Planctomyces sp. SH-PL62: one gene and its partner. Each later gene encodes a partner of the first gene's protein in a complex. Links are inferred from orthologs where the notes say so. Each region holds a gene or a part of one and is shown on either strand. Other genes may lie near its edges.

The links.
Region 2: the proteins of nusB (region 1) and rpsJ are in contact, whole or in part, in a solved structure (PDB 3D3B), measured with the Escherichia coli proteins. The link is inferred for Planctomyces sp. SH-PL62 from one-to-one orthologs.

The regions. Positions count from the first base shown.
Region 1 is NZ_CP011273.1:5,808,338-5,813,766, forward strand. What follows is about bases 2,734-5,429. They hold nusB (transcription antitermination factor NusB), read right to left. Parts: upstream 4,499-5,429; coding sequence 3,968-4,498; downstream 2,734-3,967. Other genes in these bases: ftsY (signal recognition particle-docking protein FtsY), read right to left, coding at 2,734-3,040; VT85_RS22785 (PHP domain-containing protein), read right to left, coding at 3,129-3,971; rsmH (16S rRNA (cytosine(1402)-N(4))-methyltransferase RsmH), read left to right, coding at 4,859-5,429. Also shown: VT85_RS22770 (FliG C-terminal domain-containing protein), read right to left, coding at 1-452; VT85_RS22775 (hypothetical protein), read right to left, coding at 449-1,963; more of ftsY, read right to left, coding at 2,135-2,733. UniProt on the Escherichia coli protein: Part of the processive rRNA transcription and antitermination complex (rrnTAC). The complex forms an RNA-chaperone ring around the RNA exit tunnel of RNA polymerase (RNAP).
Region 2 is NZ_CP011273.1:270,795-286,628, reverse strand. The notes cover bases 1-2,836. They hold rpsJ (30S ribosomal protein S10), read right to left. Parts: upstream 1,667-2,836; coding sequence 1,334-1,666; downstream 1-1,333. Other genes in these bases: VT85_RS01085 (metallophosphoesterase family protein), read right to left, coding at 2,819-2,836; rplC (50S ribosomal protein L3), read right to left, coding at 386-1,018; rplD (50S ribosomal protein L4), read right to left, coding at 1-347. Outside these bases: more of VT85_RS01085, read right to left, coding at 2,837-3,538; asnB (asparagine synthase (glutamine-hydrolyzing)), read right to left, coding at 3,551-5,431; VT85_RS01075 (DUF1501 domain-containing protein), read right to left, coding at 5,580-7,010; VT85_RS01070 (PSD1 and planctomycete cytochrome C domain-containing protein), read right to left, coding at 7,031-9,307; VT85_RS01065 (serine hydrolase domain-containing protein), read right to left, coding at 9,447-10,628; VT85_RS01060 (cation-translocating P-type ATPase), read right to left, coding at 10,671-13,511; VT85_RS01055 (hypothetical protein), read right to left, coding at 13,722-14,030; VT85_RS01050 (GDSL-type esterase/lipase family protein), read left to right, coding at 14,300-15,010; VT85_RS01045 (leucine-rich repeat domain-containing protein), read right to left, coding at 15,031-15,834. UniProt on the Escherichia coli protein: Involved in the binding of tRNA to the ribosomes. Part of the processive rRNA transcription and antitermination complex (rrnTAC). The complex forms an RNA-chaperone ring around the RNA exit tunnel of RNA polymerase (RNAP).

The DNA of each region.
Region 1 (5,429 bases):
CGCAGCGGGGGGGCCGATCCGGCGAGGGCCAGGGCCCAGGCCTCGGCGTCCTCGGCGCGAAAGGCGGCGCGGATCTCGCGGTCGTCCATGCGGAGGAGGTCTTCGAAGACGAAGCAGAGCCGCCGCAGGCCGAGGCTGAGGAACTCCTCCAGGACGACGGCCTGCTCGGCCGGGTCGACCCGATCCATCCGGGCGATCTCCCAGGTGACCGCGTCGACGGCGTCCCGATCGAGATGGGCGAGCATCTGGGTGGATAGCGACTGCTCCAGGCTCACCAGGACGATCGCCGCCTTGCGGAGCGGGGGGATCGCGGCGACCGACGGGGCGTCGGACGGCGAATCTTCGGCCGCGAGGGGGTCGGCCCCCGCGCCGAGGTCGCCGCGCGGGAACTCGGCGCCGGATTGGGGGCGGTGGGCCGCTCGGGCGGACGTGGACGAGGTCGACGCATTCATGACCTTCCCCCCCCCTGGCTCGTCCAGCGATTCAGCACGCTGAACGCGGTCTCGGGATTGCGGCGGACGAATTCGAGCACCCGTTCGGTCGGCGCCGGCGCGCCCGCCGCGCCTCGGTGATATCGCAGATCGCCTCGCGACGGCGAGGCCCGTCGGGCCGGCGGGCGGCTGCCGAAGAGCCAGGTGCCAAAGGCCACCAGCGAGGCGGCGGCGGCCCCCGCCGCGCCCGCCATCGCCCAGTCGCGAGCCGACCGCCGCGACGACGCCGCGACGCTCGCCGGCGTGTGCTCGGGGGGCATCCCGTCGAGCAAAAGCTCGACGAGCGTCGGCTCCCAGTCGACCGGATCGGCCTCGGGGACGACCAACTCGACGGTGTCGCGTATCAGCGCCTCGGTGCGGTCCTTCAGGGCGAGGTGCTCGTCCTGCGAGGCGTGGCCGCCGTCGGGCATGAGGCCGGCGTTGAAATAGTAGCTTCGCGGCACGAGCACCCGGACCCGGCCCCGGCCTCGGGCCGGCTCGGGGGCCTCGGCGACCGCGACGGTTTCGGCGGCGGGAGGCAGGTCGTCCGGCTCCAGTTCCATGGCGCGATTGAGGCCGACGGCCAGCCCCGCCTCCAGCGGCGATGCGGTCCCGGGGCGTCGCCGCGCGGCGGTTTCGGTCGCGCGGGGCTCGGGAGGAGCGGGCGGGTCCTCGATCTTCACGTCGACCCGCGCGCCCTTGATCCAGTCCAGCTTGTCGAGGATGCGGCGGCTCAGGTCTTCCTCGCGGGCCCGGTTGTTCGAGAGCGCGGTGAGGGCCGGGTTGTCGGCGTCGCGGTAGAGGCGGCCCTCGTCGTCGACGACGGTGAACGATTGCCGGGTCAGGCCGGGCTCGGCCGCGGTGAGGATCGAGGCGATCGACTCGACGGTGGCGGAAGGAAGCTCGCGGGTCTGTTCGGTGCGGACTCGCACCAGGGCCGTGGTCCGGGTCGTCGGCCGCAGCACGCCGCGCTGGCGTTCGCGGCTGATCCAGACGAAGGAGCTTTCGACCCCCGGCAGGTCGTCGATCATCGATTCGAAGACCTTGGCCCGCTCGCGCTGGGAGCGTTCCTCCTTGTCGCGAGGGGATTCCCAGAAGGACGAGGCGGCGGCGCCCTCGCGCAGCTCGTCGAGCGAGCGCGGGCCGAGGTCGAGCTTGGCGACGATCGCGGCGGCGGCTTCGGCCGATCGGCCGGCGACGCTCACGCGGCGGTCGTCCACCTTGTAGTCGATGTTCTGGGAGAGGAGCGCCCGCTCGACCTTGTCGAGGTCGTCCTGGCGGAAGGGCCGTCCCGAGGCGAGGTAGGCGCGCTCGGCCGGGGCGATCGACCAGGCGGCCAGGCAGCCGGCGACGGCGAGGCCGCCGGCCATCAGGGCCAGCAGCGCGAACCGCGCGGGTGCGGACCGTCCGGCCGTCGCCTTGCGGGTGCCATCGAGCCAGGAGCGGAGACGGGCCGGCGTCTTGCCGAGAGCGTCGAAGCGGAAGGTCGCCATCCATCCTCCACGGATCCGCCCCCGACGCGAGAGTCGCGCGGCGGCTCCGCCCATCCTTGGGCTTGGGGCGCCGAGCGCGTCACGGGGCGACCGTGTTATCCACATTCCGCCCGATCTGTCAATCGCGGGCGGGCCGTCCGGCCGGGTCGGCGACGGCCAGAGGGGGACGGCTCAGGAGAAGAGCGACTCGACGAACGCGTCGGCGTCGAAGGGCTGGAAGTCCTCGATCCCCTCGCCGACGCCCAGGAACTTGACCGGGAGCTTCATGGCCTGCCGCACGGCGACCACGACGCCCCCCTTGGCGGTGCCGTCGAGCTTGGTCAGGATGACGCCCGTGCAGCCGATGCTCTTGGTGAAAACCTCGGCCTGACGGATGGCGTTCTGGCCGTTGGTGCCGTCCAGGACCAGCAAAACCTCGTGCGGCGCGCCGGGGATCTGACGCTGGACGACCGACTTGATCTTCTCCAGCTCGCGCATCAGGTGGGTCTGGGTGTGGAGCCGACCGGCGGTGTCGACGATCAGGATCTCGCTGCCGCGTGCCAGGGCGCGCTGGCAGGCGTCGTGGGCGACGCTCGCCGGATCGGCCCCCGGGGCCCCCCGGACGATCTCGCAGCCGGCGCGTTCGGCCCAGATCGAGAGCTGGTCGGCCGCCGCGGCGCGGAAGGTGTCGCACGCGGCCAGGACCACGCTCTTGCCCTGGTCGCGGTGCCGCTGCGCCAGCTTGGCGATCGAGGTCGTCTTGCCCGAACCGTTGACGCCGGCGACGAGGTAGACGCTCGGCTTCCGGGCCGCGACCGTGAGCGTCTCCGGGCTGTCGTCGCGGAGCAGTTCCTTGAGCTGCTGCTTGACGAACGCCACGAGGTTCTCGTCGGCCGTCTGGTCGGCGAACGCCTCGCGCACGGAGTCGATGATCCGCGAGGTCGCCGTCACGCCGACGTCGGCCTGGATCAGCCGCCCTTCCAGCTCGTCCAGGAACGCCTGGTCCACCTTCCGGCCGAACCACGACCGGACGTTGAACAGTTGCGCCGTCTTCGCCAGACCCTTCTTGAACCGCTCCAGGATCCCTTTGATCGCCATGTCCGCCCTTCGTCTCCCTCGAAATTTCCTACCGCAGCCCGCGGGCGCGACCCGCGCAGATACGACGTATTCTAGCATGTCGAGCCCGTCAGGCCGTAGCCGGGTCCGACGTCCCCGTCGCGCGTCGGCGGAGCCGTTCGAGATCGGCGTCGGGGGTGGTCGTGGCGCCGACGCGGCGGCCGGGACGGTCGGGGGCGTGGAAGTCGGAGCCGGCGGTGGGGACGAGATCGAGCAACTCGGCCCAGTCGCGGAAGCGGCGGCCGACGCGGTTCTGGACGCCCGGTCCGGCCGTCTCGACGGCCCCGAGCCCGGCCTCGGCGAGCGTCCGCAGCGAGTCGAACTTGAGATTGTAGGGCGGGTGCGCCCACGAGACGACGCCGCCGGCCCGGCGCACCAGGGCGATCGCCTCGAAGGCGTCGAGCCGGGCCTTCTCGACGCAGGCGGGCCGGCCGTCGGCGAGGTAGAGGTCGAAGGCCTCGCGGACGGTCTCCGTCTGCTTCGTCCGAAAGAGGTATTCGGCCAGGTGCCGCCGCCCCAGGACGGCCCTGGGGAAGCAGCGGCGGACGGCCGTCAGATCGACGATCAGGTCGAGTTCGTTCAGCTTGTCGGCCATCTCGGCGAACCGTCCGACCCGCTCCGTGCGGAGGCGGTCGACGGCGGCCAGCAGGTCGGGATGGTCGTGGAAGAAGTACCCCAGGAGGTGAACCTCCCGGCCCTGATACTCGCAGGTCAGCTCGACGCCGGGGACCAGCTCCACGCCCAGCCGGGCGGCCTCGTCGCGGGCGGGCGGCAGGGCGGAGACCGTGTCGTGGTCGGTGATCGCCAGGGCGGCGAGCCCGACCTGCGCCGCGGCGACGACGACTTCTCTCGGGGAGCAGGCGCCGTCGGAGTGCGTGGTGTGGATGTGCAGGTCGGCGTCGCGGCGGTTCACGCGGCGGGGCCTTCCCCGATGGGAGCCGGCGGGGCGACCTCGGCCTCGGCGGCGGCCGGGGATTCGACCGCGACGTCGGGATCGGCCTCGCTCCCAGCCTCGGCGTCCGAGCGGGGGGCGGGGTCCTGGAGCTGGAGCACCTTGTCGAGGATGCCGTTGACGAACCGGCTGGACTGGGCGGTGCTGTACCGCTTGGCCAGTTCCAGGGCCTCGTTGATGGCGACCTTGGCGGGGACCTCGGGGTGGTGGAGGATCTCGAAGGCGCCGAGGCGGAGGATGTTGCGGTCGATGGCGGCCATGCGGTCGAGCCGCCAGTTCTCCGCGACCTGCTTGATCGCGTCGTCGATCTGGGGCTGGTTCCCCCGCACCCCCTCGATGAGTCCGGTGGTGAACTCGACGAGCGGTCGGTCGCGCAGGAGCCGGCGATCGATGAATCGACGGACGTCGGTCGTCATGACGCCCGAGTTCTGCTCAAGCTGATAAAGCACCTGGAGGGCGACTTCGCGCCCTCGGGAACGTCGGGTCATGATGCACTCGCTTCGGCCTCGTCGGCCGCGATCAGACAGCTCGGCTTCGCCGTCCCTGGTCCACATCTCGTCTCGCGACGGCGCCGCTCGACCCTGGCCCGATCATAGCGTTTCGCGCCCCCCGGCGGAAAGACCAGTGCCCGTGGCGGCGTCGGGGGCCGGTCGGCCGGAACTTGGGCTCAAGGGGCGCCCCTGCGCCGACGATCGTTATGATAGAGGAATGAGGAGGGATCGTCCGGCCCGGTCGGACGCCCGTCGGGGCGTCGGGGTTGACAGGATCGGACGGTTGGGTAGATTCCGGCGCTCCATCCCGGCGACGGGGTGGCGTCGTCAATTTCAACGGAAACGAGCGTTCAGGCCGTGTCACGCGAGGAGTCGCCGGGCGGAATCGGGCCGGAACCGGAGCGGAGGCCGCGGGCCGTCCATCGCCCCGTCCTGATCGACGAGGTGCTCGAATGGCTCGCCCCGCGCGAGGGTTCGATCCTCGTGGACGGGACGGCCGGGGCCGGCGGTCACACGTCGGCGATGGCCCGCCTGGTCGGCGCATCGGGGCGGGTCGTCGGCTTCGACCGCGACGTCGAGATGCTGGAGCTGGCCAAAGCGGCCTGCGCCGGCCTGCCGGTCGATCTGGTCCACGCGCCCTACAGCGCGATGAGACGGGGGCTGGCCGGGCTGGGGATCGTCGCGGGGAAAGTCGACGGCGTGCTGCTCGACCTGGGGCTCTCGTCCGACCAGCTCGCCTGGCGGCATCGCGGGTTCAGCTTCGGGGCCGACGGGCCGCTCGACATGCGGTTCGACTCCGGTTCCGACGCCCCCACCGCCGCCGAGCTGCTCGCGGAGCTGTCGGCCGAGGATCTGGCCAAGGCGTTTTTCGAGTTCGGGGAGGAACGGTTCAGTCGCCGGATCGCCCGGCAGATCGTCGAAACGAGGC
Region 2 (15,834 bases), 5.5 Mb from region 1 along the record:
GACAGCAGGGCCATCCGGATGGCCGTGCGGACGGCCTTCTTGGGGATGCTGTAGCGGTAGTCGCGGTTGCGGCGGGCGAAGGCGACGCCGCCGCCCTTCCGCTTGTTGGTCCGCTTGGAACCGGCCCGGGCGTTGCCCGTCCCCTTCTGGCGGAACAGCTTCTTCTTCGAGCCGGCGACGTCCGACCGGCCTCGGGTGTTCACGGTCCCGACCCGGCGGGCGGCCAGGTGCATCAGGACCACGTCGTGAAGGAGCTGCTTGTTGACGGCCCCGCCGAAGTCGGCGGGGTCGATCGACTCCTCACCCACCTTGGCGCCGTCGGGGTTGTAAACAGGGATCGTCAGCATGGCGGTCGTATCCATCTCCGAGGGTCCGCGAACCCGGCTCAGCCCTTGTTGGTCTGACGGACGGTCAGGTAGCCGCCGTTGGGGCCGGGGACGGCGCCGCGGAGCAGCAAGAGGTTGTTGGTCGGGTCCACCCGGACGATTTCCAGGTTCCGCACGGTCACCTGGGCGTTGCCGAACTGGCCCGGCTTGCGGATGCCCTTGCGGGTCCGCGACGGGTCGGCGCTGGGACCGGAGGAGCCGGGATGGCGGTGCATCCGCTTGACGCCGTGCGTGGCCCGGAGGCCGCGGAAGCCGTGACGCTTCATGACGCCGGAGAAGCCGCGACCCTTGCTGACGCCGGTCACGTCGACGTTCTTCACGTCGCCGAAGACCTCGACCGTCAGGGTGGTCCCGGCCGCCACGTCGACCGCCTCGGCCTGGCGGATCTCCTTGACGTAACGCTTGGGCTCGGCCTCCACCTTCTTGGCGTGGCCTCGCTCCGCCTGGGTGGCGTTCTTCCGCTTCTTGTCGTCGAAACCGAGCTGGACCGCGTGGTAGCCGTCGACTTCGTCGGTGCGGACCTGCAGCACGGTGCAGGGCCCGCACTCCAGAACCGTGATCGGGACGGCGGTGCCGTCCTCCTGGAAGATCTGGGTCATTCCGATCTTCCGTCCCAGCAGTCCCACTCGCATCGTCGAACTCCGTGTACAACCGGTGGCGGCGCTTCCGCCGGCCGAGCCCCGGGGGGCCGGGACGCCCGGCGGGCCTCGCGGCGAGGCGTGTTCCAATCAACCTGGGTGGGTGGCGGACTTCGACGGAGGATCGCGGCCAGGCTTTTCGGCGATCCCGGCGTCGGGGCTGTCTCTCGGCCTGGGCCGATTGAGGCGTCCGACGCATCCGGACGTGCACGTACCAGTCGTACGCGGTCCAGGAAGTCTTCGGCCCGTTGCGACGACCGGGGGAGGTCGGCGTCGGGCGTCTTCAAGGCGATAGCTGTTATCCGGCGATCAGGCGCCCGAGGGCGAAGCCTTGATCTTGATGTCCACGCCCGCGGGCAGGCTCAGTTTGTTCAGGGCGTCGATCGTCTTATTGGTGGGCTGGACGATATCGATCAGCCGCTTGTGGGTCCGGATCTCGAACTGCTCCCGCGACTTCTTATCGATGTGCGGGCTGCGGAGCACGGTGTACCGTTCGATCCGGGTCGGCAGGGGGATCGGCCCGTGCACGATGGCTTCGGTCCGCTTGGCCGTGTCGACGATGTCCTTGGCCGACTGATCCAGGATGGTGTGATCGTAGGCTTCCATCCGGATCCGAATCCGCTCGTTGCTGATACCCGCCACCGCAGTCACGTCCTTCCGCCCGAAACCCAGCCGATCCGAGGTGAGCCGGTCTCACCTAACTGGCCTATCACGTAGGAAAGTAAGAGTGTATCGCCACCCTCAGGACCCGTCAACCATTCCCCATGCCGTTTTTTCACGGAATCTTCCGCGCGACCCGAACGGCGACGGCCTTCGGCCCCTCGCTTCGATCCACGCGGTCTTGACGACGGCGCAGCCGCCTTGAATCCGCGATTCAACGCTGGTCGACCGACCCGATTTCTCGCGACGTCGTCGTCGCCCTCCCGGTATCGGCCGCGACGTCGAGCCGACTGCACCCTTCACGGGTCGGTCGTCCTCGGCGGCGAGGGATGATCCGGATTGGACGGCGTCGTCGCAAGCGACGAATCCTCGAGCCGGTTTCGCCGCAATGGGCGATCGCGGTGCAATGTCCCACTTAGGGGGCGCTGCGCCTCGAAGCTCTCTGGCGATTCGATCGGAATCGAACGCGGAAGGTCCGCTGGCGAGATGATAATCGAATCCCGCTCCGAACTCCAGGGGCCTGCTTGCTTTCCGACGCCCGATCCCCGCGTCGGGGCCCGTCCTTCGGGGCTCTCGGCGTCGCGACGGGAGCCGGGATCTCGGCCCGGCGCAAGGCCGGTCGGCTTATCTGTCGACGTTGTAACCAACTCTCCAAAAACAGCTTGCGCCGGAATTTCCGCTTGCGCCGATCGCGCCGGAAAGTCCAGCAGCCACTCCTGAACCCACGTTGGAGAGCGGGTCCCCGCTCCCTCGCGGACGGCTCATTTTTTTCCTTGGATTTTCGCAGCGAGGTCTCTCCTCTTCTCCCTCGACTTCATGCAATGCGGCCGAACGAACCCAATTTCCTGCCACGCCTTTTCGATGTAAACCGACACTGCGATTAACCTTGCGTCGAATTTCTTTGATTCGAGGCTGGCTCGAACGAAGCCTATCTTACGCTCTGGGCGCAGGTCGTTAACGCCATATCGGCCGAACGGAGCCAATTGAGATCGACATAACATTCCGAATCCACAGGAATTACGACGTCTTACGGTCTCATGTCCGGTGTCAAACGAAGCCAATTTTGGGTCGCGGGTTCGCTGGCCAGGCTCTCTGAAACCGGCCGGGGTGGTACGGCTTCTCGTGGGTCAGCGGCTATAGGTGCGTGGGGTCGCTCGGCGGGGGGGGGAGGCGTCCGTTGCGGAACACGTGGGTGAGCATGGCCTTGGCGCGGTCGGGCCAGGGGGTGGATTGGGTGGCGGCGACGACTTCCTCGATGGGGTAGGGAACGCGCTTGAGTTCGACCCGGCCGTCCTCGATGACGGCGTAGGCGGCGCGGGGGTCGCCGTCGCGGGAGATGCCGACGCTGCCGGGGTTGACGACGAGCTTATCGCCGACCTTGAGCTTGAACTGCATGTGGGAGTGGCCCACGCAGACGACGTCGGCGTCGACGTTTTCGAGGCGGCGGGCCCAGCCGGCCTCGTCGCGGAGGAGGTATTCGTCGAGGGGGTCGCGGGGGGTGGCGTGGACGAGGAGGTAGCGGACGTCGTCCAGGGTGACGCGGCAGGTGACGGGGAGTTGGAGGAGGTATTTGCGTTCGTCGGGGGCCAGGGCCTCCCACATGTCGGGCCGGGTGACGCGGGTCAGGTAGCGGAAGCCGAGGTCGCCGGTGACCGGGACGCCCTGGGCCACGCCGTGGTCGTGGTTGCCCCGGACGGCGTGGTCGGCGTGGGTCATGGCCCAGCGCACGCAGGCCGACGGCTCGGGGCCGTAATCGACGAGGTCCCCCAGACAGAAGCAGACGTCGTGGGGTTCGTCGATCGCGGCGAGCGCCGCGCGGTTGGCGTGGAGGTCGGAGACGACGAGGATCCTCATCCTAATTCCTGTTCACTCAAGCCATTGTTCATGCCACAACTGGAACATCAGGAGCGTCCAGAGGGGTTTGCGGTGGTCTCGGGCGCCGGCCTGGTGCTCGGCGACGCGGCGGGCGACTTCCTCGGGGCGGAAGAGGCCCTGGGCCCGCAGGCGGTCGGGGGCGAGGAGTCGGTGGAGCAGGGGGGCGAGCGGGCCCCGGAGCCATCGGGCGACGGGGATGCCGAAGCCTTTCTTGGGGCGTTTGAGGATCGCTTCGGGGAGTCGGGACGCGGCGGCCCGCTTGAGGAGCCGCTTGGTGGTCCCCTTGCCGTACTTGTAGGACGAAGGCAGGGACCGGACCTCGTCGACCAGGCGGGCGTCCAGGAACGGGGCGCGGACTTCCAGGCCGCAGGCCATGCTCGCGCGGTCGACCTTGGTCAGGATGTCTTCGGGGAGGTAGGTCTCCTGGTAGAGCTCCAGCGAGCGGTCGAGCGGGTCGCCGGGGTCCTCGGCGGCGATCCGGGCGGCGAGCGAGGCGTGCTCGGCCTCGACGTCGAGACCGTCGGCGACGAGCAGCCGGGCCAGCTCGGGGCCGGAGAACGAGCCCAGCCAGCGCTGGTGGGCCAGGGGGGGGGCTTCGGCGGCGCCCCGGAGGAACTGCTTGAGCTTGAAGTCGAAGCTGAAGTTGCGATGGTCGACGGGCAAGCGGCCGACGGCGGCCTCGGCCAGGGCGCGGGCGGGGCGGGGGAGGCCGCGATAGATCCTGGCGGCGCGTTCGGCTTCGAAGGTGGGGTAGCCGGCGATCAGCTCGTCGGCCCCGTCGCCGCCGAGGGCCACGGCGACGTGCTCGCGGGCGAACCGGCTGAGGAGGTGCGTGGGGAGGACCGAGGCGTCGCCGAACGGCTCGTCGAGCCAGGCGGCGACCTGGGGCAGCAGTTCGAGGACCTGGTCGACGGAGAAGGTCCGCTCGTGGTGGTCGGTCCCCAGGAATTCGGCGACGGCCCGGGCGTGGGCGCTCTCGTCGAAGCTGGGGTCCTCGAAGCCGATGGAGAAGGTGTGGACGGTCGCGGCGGGCTCGACCTCGCAGAGCGCCGCGGCGACGCTGGACGAGTCGACGCCCCCGGAGAGGAAGACGCCCAGCGGCACGTCGGAGCGGCGGTGGCGGGCCACGGAGTCGCGGAACGAGCCCCAGAACCGCTCGGCCGCCTCCTCGAACGGCGGCGGGCTCGGGTCGCGCGGGTGGCCTTTGGGGAAGAACCGGGAGACCCGGACGCGGCCTCCCTCCCAGATCAACACATGCCCGCGCGGCAGCTTGCGGACGCCCTGCCAGATCGAGTACGGGGCCGGGACGTACTCGTAGAAGAGGTAGCGGGCCAGGCCGTCGGGGTCGAGCGCGCGGGGGACCTCGGGGTGTTTCAGCAGGGCCTTGGGCTCGGAGCCGAACGCCAGTCCGCCGCCGGGAAGCTCGGCGTAGTACAGCGGCTTCTGGCCCATGCGGTCGCGGGCCAGGATCAACCGACGGCGGGGACCGTCCCAGATCGCCAGGGCGAACATGCCGTTGAGCCGCTCGACGAAGGCCTCGCCGTCCTCCTCATACAGATGGACGTAGGTCTCGGTGTCGCAATGGGTCCGGTAGCGGTGGCCCTTCGCTTCCAGGCCCGGTCGCAGCTCGGGCTCGTTGTAAAGCTCGCCGTTGTAGACGATCCAGACCGAGCCGTCCTCGTTGGCGAGCGGCTGGGCGCCCCCTTCGACGTCGATGATGGACAGCCGCCGGTGCCCCAGGGCGACGGGCCCCGCGACATGCACGCCGTCGCCGTCGGGCCCGCGATGGGCGAGGACGGCGGTCATGGCCTCGACCACCGAGCGATCCGCCGCCCGATCTCCGCCGTTCACGAATCCGGCGATCCCACACATCGCGCCGCCGCCCTTTCCGCCCTGGTTTCGATCCCCCTCGTCGCCGGTTCAGCGTACCGCAATCGTTCGGCGTCGGGGAAGGCGCAGCCGGTCGGAGGGACGAACGGGTCGGGCGAGGGCCGATCGCCACGCCCGCCCCCCGGCGCGCTCAGGCCAGGAGCGGCTTGACGACGTTCCCCTTGACGTCGGTGAGGCGGAAGTCGCGGCCGGCGTGGCGGAAGGTGAGGCGGGTGTGGTCGAGGCCGAGGAGGTGGAGGATCGTGGCGTGGAGGTCGTGGACGTGCACGCCGTCCTCGGCGACGTGGATGCCGTGGTCGTCGGTCGCGCCGTGGACGTGGCCCGCCTTCACGCCGCCGCCGGCCAGCCAGGTGGAGAAGGCCCAGTGGTGGTGCTCCCGCCCCTTCGCGTCGGCCGACTCATGATAGGGGGTGCGGCCGAACTCGGTGGTCCAGACGACCAGGGTGTCCTCCAGCAGCCCGCGCCCCTTGAGGTCGCGGATCAGGCCGGCGATGGGGCGGTCGACGTTGCGGGCGAGCGGGGCGTGGGTCTGCATGTCGCCGTGGGCGTCCCAGTTGTTCGAGGCCCCGGTGTCGACCAGCTCGATGAACCGGACGCCCCGCTCGCAGAGCCGGCGGGCGACCAGGCATTGCCAGGCGAACCCCTCGGTCGATCCCCGCTCCAGGCCGTACAGCCGGAGGGTGGCGTCGGACTCCCGCGAGACGTCGAAGGCCTCGGGGGCCTCGTGCTGCATCCCGAACGCGGTCTCGAACGACCGGATCCGCGCGGCCAGGCCGGGGTCGTCGCCCCGGGCCGCCAGGTGGTCGCGGTTCAGCCCCTGGATCCGGGCGATCTCGCGTTCCTGGAGCGAGGCGGAGCGGAGCCGGCGATGGAGGTCGGCGATCGGCTCGGGGCCGGGGACGACCCGCGTCCCCTGGTGGCAGCCGGGGAGGAAGTCCGCCCCCCAGGCCTGCTCGCCGGCGTAGGGCGAATGGGGGGCGATCACCACGAACGACGGCAGGTTGCGGTTGAACGTCCCCAGGCCGTAACTCACCCACGCGCCGACGCTCGGCCGGGCGAAGGTGATCGACCCGGTGTGGGCCTGCAACGTCGCCTCGTAGTGGTTCGTGTGGTCCGACTTCATCGACCGGATCACGCAGAGGTCGTCCACGCAGCCGGCCATCTCCGGGAACAGCGAGCTGACCTCGATGCCGCTCTCGCCGTGCTTCGCGAACGTCCAGTCCGGCCGCTTCAGGAAGCGAGCGTACTTCCCGCGCTTCCCCTGCCACTCGTCGATCTCGATGCTCTTGCCGTGGTCGGCGAAGAGCCGGGGCTTGGGGTCGAACGAGTCGACGTGGGAGACACCTCCGGTCATGTAAAGCATGATCACCCGCTTCGCCCGGGCGGGGAAGTGGGGGGCGCGAGCCGCCAGGGGGTCGTCGGGGGCGGTCCCCTTCGCCGTCCCGGCCTCGGCGGCCGAGAGGTCGGCGAGGATTCCGGAGAGCCAGAGCGAGCCGCAGCCCAGCCCGGCCGTGGAGCGGATCAGGTCGCGCCGGGAGACGCCGGTCGGTCGGTCGCTCATGGTCCGGGCTCGCCCTCGATTCAATCGACGTAGAGGAATTCGTTGGTCCCGAAGAGGATGCGCGCCAGGCTCGCCCAGGTGCGGCGTTCGAGCGTATCGGGCGGCTCGCCGACGGCGGCCAGGTCTTCGCGGCACTCGTCGAGGTGGGCTCGCATCCGGTCGATCTCGACGGCCGAGGCGGGGCGGCCCAGGACGAGGCGGAAGGCCCGGTCGATCCGCGCCGAGGGGTCGTCGCTCGCGGCGAGCAGGCGGTCGGCGAGCCCTTCGGCGGCCTGGTGCACGAGCGGGTCGTTCAGGAAGAAGAGGGACTGGGTGGGGACCGTCGTCGCGTTCCGGGCCTCGGTGCTGGAGTTGGGGTCGGCCCCGTCGAAGAGGGCCAGGAACGGGTGCCGCCGGAGGCGCTGGGTCATCAGGTAGACGCTCCGGCGGTCGCTGGGATAGACCGCCAGGAAAGGCGAATGCTGCGTGAACCCCCACTGCTCGACGGGCGGGAACGGATGCGGCCCCCCTCGGCCGGAGTCGAGCCCGCCCGAGACGAACAGGAGGGCGTCGCGGATCTCCTCGGCGTCAAGCCGTCGGCGATTGAAGCGGCCCAGCCGGACGTTCTCGGGGTCGGCCTCCGCTTCCGAGGCGCTCGCCGGTCCGGCCGTCGAGGCGGTCCGGTAGGCGGCCGAGAGGAGGATGCGGCGATGGAGGGCCTTGATGGAGAAGCCGTCCTCGATGAACCGGGAGGCCAGCCAGTCGAGCAGCTCGGGGTGCGAGGGGGGGCTCCCCTTCACGCCGAAGTTGCTGGCCGAGGCGACGATCCCCCGGCCGAAGTGGTGCTGCCAGACACGGTTGACCAGCACCCGGTAGGTCAGCGGGTTGGAGCGGTCGGTCAGCCAGGCCGCCAGCTCGCGCCGGCCGCTCCCCGAGCCGATGGGGGGGGCGTCGCGACCGACGAGGACTTCCGGGAAGCCGCGAGGGACGGCCGGCCCCAGGTTCTTCGGGTCGCCCCGGCGCTGGATGCGGGAGTCGGCCGGCGTGGGGGACTCGGCGACGGCGTAGGCCAGCTCGACGGCCTCGGAGGCCGAGCCATCCGCGACGGGGACCGAGACGAAATCGCGGGGCCGCTTCGTCTCCTCGCCGCCGGGGAAGGGATAGCGGGTGCTCTCGAAGACGCCGTAGAGGGCGTAATAGTCGGCCTGGGCGATCGGGTCGAACTTGTGGTCGTGGCAGCGGGCGCAGGCGATCGTCAGGCCGAGGACCGACTTGCCCAGGGCGTCGATCGTGTCCTCGATCGTCAGGTGGTGGTAGTTCTGGGGGTCGAATCCGAACCGTCGGGAGACGGCGAGGAACCCGGTCGCGATCACCGCCGCGCGGGCCCGTTCGGGGGGCCCGGCCGGGGCCAGCAGGTCGCCGGCGATCTGCTCGGCCAAAAAGCGGTCGTAGGGGAGGTCGGCGTTGAAGGCGTCGATGACGTAATCGCGGTAGCGATACGCCTCGGGCACGGGATAGTCGGCCGTCTCCCCGGCGGTGTCGGCGTAGCGCACCAGGTCGAGCCAGACGCGCCCCCAGCGCTCGCCGTATCGGGGGGAGGCGAGGAGCCGGTCGACCAGCCGGGCGACGGCGTCGGCGTCGCCCGCGGGGTCGGCCTCGAAGGCGTCCACCTCCTCCGGGGTCGGGGGGAGGCCGACGAGGTCGAACGAGGCGCGGCGGATGAAGGCCCGACGGCTCGCCGCGGGCGCGGGCGACCGCCCCTGGGCTTCCAGCTTCTCCAGCACGAAGCGGTCGATCGGCGAGGCCGGCCAGGCGCGGTCGCGCACCTCCGGGACCGGCGGGTCGGCCAGGGGCCGGAACGCCCAGTGCGACCGGCCGGACTCCAGGTCGATCCCGGGGGACGCGGCGGCGGGCGTGGGGACCTCGTTCTCGTCGTCGGCCGCCCCGGGCCAGGCCGCGCCTTGCTCGATCCAGCGGCTCAGGGCGCGGATCTCGCCGTCGTCGAGCCGGCGGTCGGGGGGCATCCGGGGCTCGTCGTGATAGCGGATCGCGCGGACGAGCAGGCTGTCCTCGACGTTCCCCGGCTCGATCGCCGGCCCGCTGTCCCCGCCCTCGAGGATCTTCGCTCGCGAGGTGAGGTCGAGCCCGCCCCGGACCTTGACCTTGCCGTCGCCCGACTTCGCCGGCCCGCCGTGGCAGGAGAGGCAGCGCTCGACGAGGAGGGGCCGGACCGAGCGTTCGAAGAACGCCTCGGCCTCCTCCCGCGGCGCCGGCTCGTCCGCCAGGCCGACGCCGGCCCAGGCCGTCGCGGCCAGCAACCAGGCCGCTCCGAGATGTCCAGCCCATTGTCCCATGGTCGATCGCGCCGAAGGTCGATGAGGTAGCCCGTCGAGGCCCCTGAACGATACGCGCGACGGCCGACCCGTGCAACTAAAATTCAACAAACGGCCGCCGCGTTCAGGGCTGCGGCCGGGAGCCGAAGAGGTCGCGGGCGGCCTGCTGGAAGGTGGGCAGGATGCGATCGCCCCCCGGGCCCCAGGCGGCGTGCTGGACGAGGAAGACGGTGATCAGCCGGCGTTCGCGGTCGTACGACGAGTGGGTGCCGTAAGCCCCGCCGTGGCCGAAGCCCGCGCCGTCCACGGCCAGGCCGAAGCCGTAAGAGGAGCGGGCGTCGCCGGACTGGTCCGAGGTCATCATCCGCACGGCCGGTTCGGAGAGGATGCGCCGGCCTTCGAAGACGCCATCGTTCGCCAGCATCCGGTAGAACCGCGAGACGTCGTCGGCCGTCGCGAAGAGGCCGCCGGCGGGCATCGGCTCGCGGTCGGGGGCGTCGAGCGGGTATTTCAGCTGGTCGATGGGGGTGGCTTCGAGGCCCTTCCCGCCCGGCTTGTACGCCTTCGGCACGCGGGCGAGCCGCGAGCCCTCGGGGCGGAACGTCGCGTCGACCATCCCTAGGGGCTGGAAGAGCCGCTCCCGGAGGAACGTCTCGTAGGGCGAGCCGCTCACGACCTCGATGATCCGCCCGGCGACGTTGATCCCCGCGTTCGAGTACAGCGACTTCGACCCCGGCTCGAAGAGCAGGGGGAGCGTCGCGTAGCTTCGGACTCGCGACGCCAGCGGGAGGACGTCGAGCGTCGGCGTCTCGATCGGCGAGCGGAACGGCAGGCCGCTCGTGTGGGAGAGGACGTCGCGGACCAGGACGGGGCGTCCGGGCCGCTTCAACAGCACATGCCGATCGTCGCGCTCGACGGCGACCCACGCGTCCCCGAACTCCGGCAGGTACGTCGCCACCGGGGCGTCGACGTCCACCTTCCCCTCGTCGACGAGGATCATCAGCGCCGCGGCGGTCATCGGCTTGGACTGGGAGGCGATCCAGAAGACGGCGTCGGTCGCCATCGGCGTCCGCGCCGCCACGTCGGACCAGCCGACCGCCTCCAGGGAGAGGACCCGCTCGGGGGACGCCACGAGCGTCACGGCGCCGGCGAGCGCGCCGGAGTCGACGAACGGCCGGAGTTGCGGCGCGACCTTCGGCGCGTCCTCGCCTCGCGAGGCCGAGGCGAGCGCGACCGAGAGCCAGGCGGCCCCGATCGCAAGGGCCGAAAGGGGCGGGAGACGGCGAGGGTTCAAGAGGTTCGGCATCAAGCTCATGGCGTCCCAAGGGGGCGAGGGTCGATGATCCGATCAGGGGGCCGGCGCGGGCGTGGCGGCGGCGCGTCGCCGCCAGGCGCGGAGGGCGGCCTTGCCGAGTTCGCAGAGCCAGAGGACGGAGCTGGCGACCGCCGTGCAGACGAGCCAGTCGTTCAGGCTCAGCGCGGTGGTCGAGAACGCGACCTGGAGGAACGGGACGTAGACCACGGCCACCTGGAGGAGCAGCGAGAGGCCGACCGCGCCCCAGAGCCAGGGGTTCCGGAAGAGGCCGTGGAAGGCGGACTCGTCGTCGGAGCGGGCGTTGAACACGTTGAAGAGCTGGTACATCATCAGGGTCGTGAAGGCCATGGTCTGGGCGTAGTGCATGTCGCCGGTGCCTTCGATCAGGCCGCCGGGGAGGCAGGCGTCGATGACCAGCAGGGTGCCGACCGCCATCACGGAGCCGACCAGGCCGATGCCCACCCACATGCGACGGGTGATGACGCCCTGGTTCCGGGGCCGGGGGGGGCGGTCCATCACGCCCGGATCGGCGGGGTCCACCCCCAGCGCCAGGGCGGGGGCGCCGTCGGTGACCAGGTTGATCCAGAGGAGCTGGGTGGCCAGCAGCGGCAGCACCACGGCGGACCCTTCCTCGGCGTGCAGCCCGATCGGCTTGGACAGGAGCACGCCGAAGAACATGGTCAGGACCTCGCCGATGTTCGACGAGATCAGGTAGCGGAGGAACTTGCGGATGTTCTCGAAGATGGCCCGGCCTTCCTCGACCGCCGAGACGATGGTGGCGAAGTTGTCGTCGGTGAGGACGACGTCGGCGGCCTCCTTGGAGACGTCGGTGCCGGAGATCCCCATCGCCACGCCGATGTCGGCGGCCTTCAGCGCCGGGGCGTCGTTGACGCCGTCGCCGGTCATCGCCACGGTCCCGCCGTTGGCCTGGAGGGCCTTGACGATGCGGAGCTTGTGCTCCGGGTTGACGCGGGCGTAGACCGAGACCTCGCGGACGGTCCGGGCCAGGGCCTCGTCGGAAAGCTCTTGCAGGTCGGAGCCGGTCACGACGCGGTCGTCGGCGGCGATGCCCAGCTCGGTCGCGATGACCGACGCGGTGATCGGGTGGTCGCCGGTGATCATGATCGGCCGGATGCCCGCGCCTCGGGCCCGCTCCACGGCCTGCCTCGCCTCCTGGCGGGGGGGGTCGATGATGCCGATCAGGCCCAGGAAGTCGAGGTCGCGCTCCACCTTCTCGTCCACCGAGTGCCGCTCGGGCGCGTCGGTGGGAAGCTCGCGGAGGGCGATCCCCAGCACGCGCAGGGCCTTGCGGGCGAGGCCCTCGTTGACCTTCAGAAGCTCGGCGCGACGCTCGGGCGTCAGCGGCCGGACCCCTTCGGCCGTCAGCTCGCGGGTGCAGCGCGACAGGAGGATGTCGGGCGCCCCCTTGGTGAAGACGACGAGGCGCTCGGGCTGCTCGGAGTCGGTGTGGACCGTCGACATCAGCTTGCGCTCGGACGAGAACGGCACCTCGCCGACCCGGGGGAACCGGGCGTCGAGCGACTCGTCATCCAGGCCCGCCTTGCGAGCGGCGACGATCAGGGCCGCCTCGGTCGGGTCGCCCTGGACCGTCCAGCGCCCTTCCCGCTCCTGCACCACGGCGTTGCTGGCCCGGGAGGCGGCGGAGACCACGCGGCGGAACTCCTCGCGGAGCGCCCCGTCGCCCTGGCTCCCGGCGGCGCTGAAGTCGAGGGCGCCGGCGGGCTCGTAGCCGGTGCCGCCGAAGTCCACCCGGCCGGCCGCGGTGGCGACCACGCGGGCGGTCATCTCGTTGCGGGTCAGGGTGCCGGTCTTGTCGGAGGCGACGACGGTCGCCGATCCCAGGGTCTCGACGGCCGCCAGCCGGCGGACGATGGCCTTGCGCGTGGCCATCCGCTGCACCCCCAGCGCCAGGACGGCCGTCACCACGGCCGGCAGGCCCTCGGGGACCGCCGCGACGGCCAGCGCCACGCCCAGGATCAGGACGTCGAAGAAGGCGGAGACGCCCTGCACCTCCTCGACCACGAAGATCGTCCCGATCATGATCACCGCGATGGCGACGACGATCACCCCCAGCAGCTTGCCGACGCCGTTCAGCTCCACCTGGAGGGGCGTCATCTCCTGGGGTTCGGCCTTGAGCATCTCGGCGATGCGGCCCATCTCGGTCCGCATGCCGGTCGCCGTGACCACCGCCGCGCCCCGGCCGTAGGCCGCCGCCGTGCCGCTGTAGACCATGTTGCGGCGGTCGCCCAGCTCGGCCTCTTCGGAAAGGGCCTCGGTCTCCTTGGAGACGGGCACGCTCTCGCCCGTGAGGGCCGCCTCGGCCATGTGCAGGGAGGTGGACCGGGTGAGGCGGCCGTCGGCCGGGATCGTGTCCCCTTCCTCGATGACGATCAGATCGCCGGGGACCAGCTCCTCGGCCGAGATCCGCCGCTGGCGGCCGTCGCGGATCGCCGTCGCCTCGACCGCCGACATCGCCCGGAGCGCCGCCACCGCCGCCTCGGCCCGCGACTCCTGCACGTAGCCCATGACGGCGTTGAGCAGCACCACGCCGAAGATGGCCAGCGCCTCGTAGGGGAGCGCCGTGTCCCGCTCATAGAGCCAGAGCGCCGCCGAGATCGCCGTGGCGATCAGCAGCAGGATCACCAGGACGTCGGAGAACTGGGCCAGGAACCGCTTCCAGCCCGGCTCGGGGTCCTCGGCCGTCAGCTCGTTGCGGCCGTAACGCTCCAGTCGCGCCTCCGCCTCCTGGCGGTCGAGCCCGCGTCGCAGGTCGGTTCGGAGCGCGGCGACGACGGCGTCCACCGACTGCTGGTACGATCCTGAAGGGTCGGGCTCGTCTATTGGGACATTCATCAATCTTCATCCTTCACGGCCGCGGGGACTCGCGGAGTTCCGCCCGGCGTCCTTTGCGGCTGGCCTTCTATCGCGATTCGCCGGCGCACCGCGAATCGCCCCAATCGATGGCGTTCGCGGCCCGGACTCCCCGGGCGCGGCCGACTCCTCACCACTATAACGCCGCCGCCCAGGCCACGCCTCGCCCTGGCCCCGGATACGTCGCGGGGATCAGTCGAACGAGGAGGGTTCCAACCCCAGCCCGTAGGCGGGCTGGCCGCTGTCCTGGACGACGGCCGCGCGCACGGTCCCGTCGTACTGGACCCCGCCGGGGAGGATGTAGAGTTCGATCTCGCGACCGCCCGGGACGCTGAGGAACAGCCCCTCGTTCTCGCCGACGGCCCCCTTCGCCAGCCGGAACACGGCGACGTGGATCCCCCCCAGCTTGTCGATCTCGACCGCCAGCCCCGGGGCGACGACGTCCCCCGCGCTGGATTTCAGGTCCCCGGTCAGATGCTCGTTCTCACCGCCGCTCACCATGACGACCTCCCGATCGCGCCCGTCCCCGGCTCCCGACTCGACGTGGTGGGAGCCCCCTGGGGATTCATGATGCCGGAAGCCCGCGGGCGCAGGAACCCCTGAACCGTGGCGTCCTCGAAAACGGCGGTCGTCTCGCCCGGCCGGCCCGGCCTGGATCATCGGGCCCCTTGCGACCGGAACCGAGCCTTGTAGGATGGACCCACTCCGCCTCCTGAGGCGCGCCGGCGCCTGGAAGCCGCGGGGGACCTGGCCCGACCGAGGACCGGACCGTGAGAACGCCGAAATCGTCGATCGCCTCGATCTTCGCCTGCCTCCTGCTGGCGAGCTTCCCGCCGTCCGGCCTTCGCGGCCAGGAGCCGGTGGGGGGAGCGCCCGCCGCCCGGCACGACTACGCCCGGTGGGAGAAGGAGATCGCCGCGATCGAGGCCGCCGATCGCCAGGCCCCGCCCGAGAAGGGGGGCGTCCTGTTCGTCGGCTCCTCGACCATCCGGCTCTGGAAGACGCTGGCCGAGGACTTCCCGGACCACAAGGTCGTCAACCGGGGGTTCGGCGGCTCCGAGATCGTCGATTCCACCTACTTCGCGGACCGCCTGATCTTCCCCCACGAGCCCAAGCAGATCCTGCTGCGGGCCGGGGGCAACGACATCCACGCCGGGAGGCTCCCGGGCGAGGTCGCGGCCGACTTCGTGGAGTTCGTCCGCGTGATTCACGCCCGGCTCCCCGAGACCGAGATCCTCTACATCGGCCTCAGCCCGGCGCCCGCCCGCTGGGGCGAGGTGGACAAGGGCCGCGAGATGAACCGGCTGATCCGCGAGGCGGCCCTCGGCATGCCCCGCGTCGGCTTCGTCGACGCGGACGAGTTCACCGTCGACGACGACGGTCGCGCCCGCCCCGAGCTGTTCGTCGAGGACAAACTCCACTTCTCCCCGGAAGGCTACAAGCTCCTCGCCGAACGCGTGCGGCCGTTCCTCGGGCGCTGAGTTGCAGCCAGCCGGGGGACTCAGAAGTCACCGTGGTCGATCCGGACTTCCGGGAGGCTCTTACGGAGGTCGTCGATGCCGGCCTGGGTGGCCTTGGTCCAGGAGATGCTGAGGTATCGGAGCTTGGGCAAGGCCTTGAGGTGGACGAGGCCGGCGTCGGTGATCTTCTCGCCGGAGATGTAGAGCTGCTGGAGTTCCGGGAGCGACTTGAAGACGGCGAGCGAGGCGTCGTCCAGCTTGTTGTAGTAGAGGTTGAGCTGATACAGCCGGGTCAGGCCCCGGAGGTTCGCCACGCCGGCCCCCGTGATCTGGTTGTCCGGGAGGGAGAGGCGGTCCAGCCGCGTCAGCCCCCGCAGATGGGCGAGGCCGGCGTCGGTGACGTTCCCCTTGACGACCGAGAGGACCTCCAGGTTCTTGAGCGGGACGAGCTGGGCCATCGCCGCGTCGCCGAGGTCGGTGTAGCCGAGGAAGAGATACTTGAGCTTGGGGATCTCCTTCAGATGGGCGAGCCCGGCGGCGGTCACGGGCGTGTTGTCGAGGTGGAGCTGGGCGAGTTCGGGCATCTTCGCCAGGTGGGCCATCCCGGCGTCCGTCACGTTGGTCGACGAGATGTCCAGCAGGGCGAGGCTGGGCGCCCCTGCCAGCGCCGCGAGCCCCTCGTCCCCCAGCGGGACGTACGACAGGACCACATTGTCGAGCTTCGGCAGCTTCCTGAGATGCGCCAGCCCGGCCGCGGTGATCTTCTCGCTCGCGAAGGCGGGGTCCTTGCCCAGGTTGAGGACGCGGAGCCTCGGCAGCGCCTCCAGGACCGCGAGCCCGGCGTC